2 regions of the Paenibacillus sp. FSL H7-0323 genome follow, and region 1 is predicted to be linked to the other one. Evidence: riboswitches for the same ligand, from Rfam matches in the RefSeq annotation. Region 1 holds a riboswitch; the other holds the start of a gene.
What was found. Region 1 has a riboswitch for preQ1 ahead of MHH89_RS28190 (queuosine precursor transporter). Riboswitches for the same ligand answer to the same signal wherever they lie in the genome.

Region 2: another riboswitch for preQ1. It lies ahead of queF (preQ(1) synthase); the one in region 1 lies ahead of MHH89_RS28190 (queuosine precursor transporter).

Annotation. Positions count from the first base shown of each region.
Region 1 covers NZ_JBBODB010000001.1:6,307,441-6,311,415, forward strand. Annotated here, with positions in the region: gene MHH89_RS28185 (methyl-accepting chemotaxis protein) at 1-1,478, opposite strand, end outside; PreQ1 riboswitch class I at 1,845-1,890, shown strand; gene MHH89_RS28190 (queuosine precursor transporter) at 1,901-2,614, shown strand; gene MHH89_RS28195 (AMP-binding protein) at 2,892-3,975, shown strand, end outside.
Region 2 covers NZ_JBBODB010000001.1:1,692,997-1,696,971, forward strand. Annotated here, with positions in the region: gene queE (7-carboxy-7-deazaguanine synthase QueE) at 1-524, opposite strand, end outside; gene MHH89_RS07750 (6-pyruvoyl trahydropterin synthase family protein) at 517-999, opposite strand; gene queC (7-cyano-7-deazaguanine synthase QueC) at 999-1,661, opposite strand; gene queF (preQ(1) synthase) at 1,691-2,164, opposite strand; PreQ1 riboswitch class I at 2,328-2,371, opposite strand; gene MHH89_RS07765 (hypothetical protein) at 2,683-3,018, shown strand; gene murB (UDP-N-acetylmuramate dehydrogenase) at 3,083-3,975, opposite strand, start outside.

The DNA.
Region 1 (3,975 bases):
GCCGCAGATACGGATTGGATGCTGTGATTGATGCTTTGGATAAGAATCAGGAGGTGATTAAAGGCATCACCTGCTTCTGCTACTTTGCCGACTCCAGAGGCAACCTCAGAATTCACGTGGTTCATCTCGGTAACGGAGCGACTCATATCTTCTTGAAGCCCAAGTAGGAAGTCACGGATCTGTTCGTTTGCGTTACGGGATTGTTCAGACAGCTTGCGTACTTCTCCCGCAACAACAGCAAAGCCGCGTCCATGCTCTCCTGCGCGTGCAGCTTCAATTGAAGCATTCAGCGACAGCATTTGGATCTGTTTCGTAATTTCAGTAATACTGTGAACGACTTCTCCGATCATTACTGAACGCTCATTCATGATTTGTAATTGATCCAGCGACTGTAGGGAAGCACGTTCAACCTGGCGCATTTGCAGCACAGCGCTTTGAGCAATTTCATTACCGCCACTTGCTTCAGCGGAAGCCTCACTGATTTGCTCCGTGACTTCATTCGCTGCTGAGGCAATACTTTGAATGCCTAAATTGATTTCTTCCATTGCTCTCGAGTTATCTGATGCACTGCTAGCGATAGTCGTACTACCTTTGCCGATTTCTACTACCGATGAGCTGGAGTGTTCCGCCATATCATTGAGAACCTCAACACGTTCTTTTAAAGAGTTGGAATCCGCAACGACAGTATTAGAGGTTACCAGTACATGTCCAATCATTTCTTTCAGGCGTTGGGTCATCGCTTGGAAGCTTACGGACAACTGTGCAACTTCGTCATTTCCTTTAACTGATAATTCTTCGGTGAAATCTCCCTCTGCGAGCCGGGCACTATAAGCTGCCAGTTTTGAGATTGGACGTGTTATACGCACACTCATGAACCATGCACCAGTTAGGCCGATGATCAACGTCAGAAGTGTGATTCCGGCACTTGTCCATAGAATACTGTCTGTTTTTTCTTGAATGAAGCTTACGTCACTGCTTACACCGATAACCATCGTACTTCCGGGAATACCGATATAAGCTGTTTTATGTATACCATGTGCGTCGCTATATGTATCGCTTAGTCCAGTTTTTCCTTTAGAGGCTTGTTGCATTGCAGAGGATACGGTGACACTTTCTGCCCGTTGCAATTTTGCATCGTGATCTGCGGATAGAATCTCAGCTTCTTTCCCTTTCAGATTGACCAGAAAAATGGTTTCCACTCCATGTTGTTTCCTCTTTTCCTGAAAATAGAACTCGAGATTGGTGGCAGACTGATCGTTCTTATTTAGGGTTTGCTGGGCGTGCATTACGTTGAGATTCTTATATACGTCCTGAGCAGCGGCAGTAAGGATTTTGTTAATCTGCGGCATAACATAGCTGTTGAAGATACTGATAGAGATAAAATAGAAGCTGGTGCTTAACAAAAGAGACGTGAGCAACAGAACAACAAATAATAAACGCGTAAATTTGCGACTGATCGAATGCTTGATACGAAACATATCGTTCTCTCCTTTTTTTATGGACGGTGAGGTCATTTCTTTTTTAGTCTTCACTAGATACTCCATGCCAACTGCTGGAAATTGGCGACCCGAGATATATTCCATAGTTATGTCATATTTCTACTAAATGGATCGGGAATAAGGTGTTTGATACTATTCTATAGAATTAACCTCTGGATGAATAGTGAAAGTTTTGTCCTATAGAGCATTTTTTTCTGAAAAAAATGAATTATTGCTGACTATTTTAGATAATTGGCGAAAAAAAAGAAATGGAACTACCAATTTCATATAAAAATATTATTTTTATGGATTGTTAAGCGCTATTGTGATAGAGTATTAATGTTTTGTTCCGAAAATTTAATATTGTAAGCCGCGGTTCGTAACCATCCCGCGTAAACAAAACTAGGAGGAATTTCAGTAATATGTTTAATTTGCTGTGGGGAGTTTTATTTGTTATTGTCAATTTTGCTTTTTTTCTACTCTGTTACCGCTTGTTCGGGAAAAGTGGAATGTACGCCTGGGTAGGTATTGCTACTGTAATTGCTAACATTCAGGTAGCTAAGACGATTGCTATGCCATTTGATATTGTGATGACACTCGGAAATACGATGTATGTCACTTTATATATGACCAGCGATTTACTTAATGAGAAGTACGGAAGAGCGGAAGCACGTAAAGCGGTCTGGTTTGGTTTCTTCACCTTGCTTATGACTACAGTCATTATGCAGATGGTATTAGTATTTAAGCCGCAGGAGACCGATATCGCTCAGTCTTCTTTAGAGACGATTTTTGGGCTGATGCCTCGACTAGCTTTGGGTAGTCTTACTGCTTACTTCATTAGTCAGTTCCTAGATGTTCGGTTGTACTCTTGGATTCGTAAATATTACAGCACCTCAAGTCAGCTGTGGATTCGTTCCAACGGTAGTACGATGATTAGCTCCTTTGTGGATACACTTATTTTCTGTACCATTGCGTTTGCGGGCTTGTATGACTGGAATGTATGGCTTGAAATTTTGCTTACGACTTATCTAGCGAAGTTCTTACTAACCGCAGTAAGCACACCTATCTTATATATCGCCAGAACCTTTACTTTTGCTGAAGAGGGTTCACCATCATCCGTTCAAAAGAAGGACTAAACAACAATACAGCCAGCGCGTACCGATCATAATCGATGCGTGCTGGCTGTTTTTTCGTTGTAAGATGGACTTAATCGTTACATGAAAGATGTGTACATAAAAATAATATAAAGCTAAAATAAGCTATCGTAGCAATTCTAGCGGGTTAGTTTAACAGGAGCGACTTCGATGGCGCTTATCACATATCCTTTAGTTTGGGCTGGACTTGCGGGGCAGTCCGATTGAAGAGAATGTATATAATCGGTAGTCACAGAAATTACGAACAGGTGTGATCAGGATGAATCTAGTAGTTCCTATACTGCGTCATGCAGCACAGCAGCCCGACAGCATTGCCTTAACCCATGACCAAGCAAGTCATACCTATGCCACATTAGTAAAAACGATGCGGAGAATCGCGAATGGCTTACAGCAAAAGGGTCTGAGGCATGACAAAATCGCGATTTTATCTACGAATCGTATTGAATTTGTTGAGGTTTTTTTGGGGGCGATTTATGCGGGCTGTGTTCCCATTCCCTTAGATCCCAAGTGGAGTGCTAATGAACTGCAGGTTATTATAGAGCAGTGCCAGCCGACAATGATTTTTGCCGAGCCGGAAGCCGCAAAGAATCTGGTTTTCAAGGATCAAACGATCCCAACGCTGACCTTCTCAAATGAACGAACAGGTTCCTATGATCAGTGGCTGGCTGCCCTGAAGCCGGAGGCTGAGTTGGATGAGACGAATGAATTATTATTTATTGGCTTTACTTCAGGCACAACCGGATTGCCCAAAGGTTATATGCGTACCCATTTATCATGGTTAAAAAGCTTTGAGGTTTCGAATATTGCTTTTGAATTGGACGCTATGAAGGATGTTTTGGCACCAGGTCCATTTGTGCATTCCCTATCCTTATTCGCCGTAATGCAGAGTCTATATGGTGGAGCAACCTTTCATATCACACAAAAATTTAGTGCCACGCAGGTGTTAGAGTTGTGCCAGCAAATTCCGGGCGTGGTGCTGTTCGTCGTACCAACAATGATCGAATCCATGATGCAGCAGGCTGTACCTGGGCAGATACAGATTGATGCGATTATTAGCTCAGGTGCAAAGTGGTCGGAGTTGTCCAAGAAAAGGGGCATGGAAGTGTTTGGTGGAGCGCGGCTTTATGAATCCTACGGTTCTTCAGAAGCGAGCTATATTAGTTATTTGAATGTTCTGACCGAGCATAATCCGACCTCTGTAGGCAAACCTTATCCCGGGGTGCAAATTTCCATTCGTGATGACCAGTTCCGGGAAGTCCCTCCTGGGGAGATTGGGCAGCTATATGTGCGTAGTGATATGATATTTTTAGGCTACCATCAATTGCCGAATGAGACAGCAGCAG
Region 2 (3,975 bases), 4.6 Mb from region 1:
ACGTTTTTCGCATAATCAAAATCCTTATCATCAAACACTACGACCTTCAAGCTATGCGTAGAACGACCCAGTTTCTCCATCTTACTCATGATGTTATCTAGCATTTCCCAATTCGTTGTCATTCCTGAGCTTGGGGGTTTAGGACTGATTGTCAGCACATCCACGTCATTGAACCAATCCTGCCATTTACTCCCCTGAGTTTCTATCGCTGCTTTTATTCCACGCTCATGAAGCAGTTTGATGAAGGTACCCATTCCTTCACCAATCAAGGCAGGATTACCGCCTGAAATCGTAACACAGTCGAAATTATCTCCAGCTAATGCCAATAATTCATTTATGATTTCTTCTGCTTCCATCATGCGAACCTTATTCTTAGCCGTACCATCCCAAGTAAAAGCGGAGTCACACCAGCCGCAACGATAATCGCAGCCATAGGTGCGGACAAACATTGTCTTCACTCCAATTACCGCACCTTCGCCTTGAATAGTTGGACCGAACATTTCAATGACAGGAATCTTACTCACAGTCACAGCCTCCATACAAACGGTAGGATGGCCCTTCATCCGGAACATCTTCAGCCAGCACCTCTGCCCAAGAGGTTGGAGTCTCCCATAGCTTTACCGAGTACAAAGGCAACCCTGCTTGCTTAAGCTTGTAGGCAATATATGAAGACATATTCTCTACTGTGGTGCGGAAAGACAACAAGGCTACTTTGGAGCCCGTATTCGTTAACGTCTCTAACACAGGTTCATTTCCCATGGCAAGAAAAGCGTGATCTAAACGATCTACAAGGCTTTGTTGTACTGTCATTTTGATATCGCTGAAATCAATGACGAAGCCTTCATCCGAGTGGCCTTCCGCGGCCATAGGTTTGCCCTTAAGCACTACTTCGAGCTTATAAGTATGTCCGTGCAGGTTGCTGCATTTCCCTTTGTGTCCCACTAACTGGTGTGCCGCATCGAACGTAAATATTTTGCAGACTGAAACCTCGTTAAGCATTAAGAACCGGCCTCCATTCTCTCCGCCTCATATTGCTCAAGACCACGCTGACGCAATAGACAGGCTGGACAAGTACCGCAGCCACTGCCAATAATACCGTTGTAACAGGTCAGTGTGTGTTCGCGAACATAATCAAAATACCCCAGTTCATCGGCCATTTTCCACGTTTCTTTTTTATCCAGCCACATTAGGGGAGTGTGGATCGCAAACTCATAGTCCATAGATAAGTTCAGCGTAACATTCAATGATTTCACAAAAACATCACGGCAGTCCGGATAACCGCTAAAGTCCGTTTGGCAAACCCCAGTGACGATATGGGAGTACCCCAGTTGTTTAGCTAATATTGCGGCAAAAGATAAAAACAACAAATTCCGTCCATCGACGAAAGTACTTGGAAGCTCATCTCCTTCACCAGCCACGATATCTATATCCTGACGGGTAAGTGCATTGGGTGCCAGCTGATTGAGCAGCCCCAGATCAAGAATATGCTGTTTTACATTAAACTTAGCTGCTATCGCTGTTGCAACTTCGATTTCAGCCGCATGACGTTGATTATAGTTGAAAGTAACTACCTGCACTTCCTCATACTGCTGCAATGCCCAAACCAGGCAAGTGGTGCTATCTTGTCCGCCGCTGAATACGACGAGTGCTTTTTTGTTCATATGAATCTCTCCTTATCACAAGTTGGAATTTAGCGGTTGTCCACTTTTTCTGGATAGAGGTCGTGATTGATTAAGCGGTGTTCCGCCATCGCCTCATACTTCGTACCCGGTCTTCCATAGTTGCAATAAGGATCAATTGAAATGCCTCCGCGCGGAGTGAACTTGCCCCATACCTCAATGTAACGCGGATCCATCAGTGAGATCAGATCATTCATAATAATGTTGACACAGTCCTCATGAAAATCACCATGGTTGCGGAAGCTAAACAGATACAGCTTTAATGATTTGGACTCCACCATTTTTTGTTCAGGAATATACGAAATATACAGCGTGGCAAAATCCGGCTGACCCGTTACAGGACACAAGCTAGTGAACTCAGGGCAGTTGAATTTAACAAAATAATCACGCCCGGGATGTTTGTTATCAAACACCTCCAGAATGTCTGGATCATAACCAAACTTGTACTGTGTTCCCTGATTACCAAGCAAAGTAACTTCTTGCATTTCCTCTTTCAATCTTCCTTCTGACACGACAAAAAACCCCTCTCTTTTCCTTCGGCCTTGGCCGGTAATGGAAAGAAGAACGAGATTTCGAAAACTTGGCTCCACTAAGAAGAAACGGAAGCAACGTCCGGATAAAGGACAGCAACCGCTTGTACTGTTTAATATATTCTTAGTTTTTTATAGAGGGAGTTCGCGAACCTCTCCTGCACAACTTAGCGCAGACTTCTTCTTAAAGCATATTGCGTCTTGAACTATACCATGGGTAGCCCGCTCCTGACAAGTTCTACTCTTTACTGTTACCTTATATAGATCAGCAAATAACTCCAGATTAACGTGGATAGACCTGCGTATGTAGAGATTAGGAAGCTCAAAAACCACGGCAATTTGATCGCGGATTTCTTTTTAATCACATAAACTATTCATATGGTTAATTAAGATGTGGCAAAAAAAAGGATTCAAATCCTAAGAAAAGGGTAACTTATTCATAATAATCTTCGAGCTAAGGGTGGGAGCATTTTATGGAACAAAGTATACAGCAGCTTATGGATTGGCTTAACAATCATTTGAATGTAACAATCGCTATTGAAAAGAAAGAACTTCGTGATTTGGATAAAGTTCATTTCAATTTAGAGTCCGTAGATTTCCGGAGTGCAGACGACGTAATTGATGAATATCTTGGAAGTGCACTGATATTAAGAGGTTTCGGCAGCACACTTAACGCCGATGGTGAACTGGTATCCCTGCCACAATCCACTTATGATTTAGCTGTTGAAGGTCTTCAAATCGTAGACTTAGCCGACCGCAAGGCAGAAATAACTACGGACAGAGCTAATTACACCCTTTCAGTAGATTAAACGAACATGATTATGATAAGCAAAAAGAGCCCACAGCGATCTGCGGGCTCTTTTTGCTTATCATTTATTCTTCTCCAATGATCTCCACTTCCGTTTCCAGCTCTACACCGAATTTATCCTTCACAGTCGCTCTTACATGGTGGATTAGCCCGATGTAATCACTGGCTGTTGCATTATCTGCATTCACAATAAATCCCGCATGCTTCTTGGATACCTCAGCACCGCCGATTCTTGTACCCTGTAAGCCGCTCTCTTGAATTAACTGACCTGCAAAACGGCCTGGAGGCCGCTTAAATACACTCCCACAGGATGGATACTCAAGCGGTTGCTTCGATTCACGTAAATAAGTTAGTTCATCCATTTTTGCCTTGATCGTTAAAACATCACCGGAAGTCATAGCAAATTTGGCCTCAAGTACAATATACTCACCGCTTGCGAATACACTTTTTCTGTATCCCCATTGCAGCTCATCTCCTTGCAGAGTTACCAATTGCCCGTTCTTATTTATAGCTAGTGCACTATGCAGGACATCTTTGATCTCACCGCCATAAGCACCTGCGTTCATATAGAGCGCTCCACCAACTGTTCCTGGAATGCCACAGGCGAACTCAAGACCCGTAAGCTCCTTATCACGCGCATATCTGGAAACATCAATTATTTTGGCACCACATTGCGCATATAAGAGATTGTCGCGAATTCCCATTTCGGTAAGTCCTGCTGTTTGCAGAACGATTCCACGTACCCCTCCATCACGGATAATCACATTGGAGCCATTCCCAAGTACCGTAAGGGTTATCCCATTTTGTTCTGCATATGTAACGATCTTTTGAATTTCATCATAAGTAGCTGGTGCAGCCAAAATATCAGCTTTGCCGCCCATTTTAGTGTACACGTGATCTTTTAAATTCTCATGACTTTTCACTATTCCTGCGGTCATTAGCTGCTCTAGATCATCTT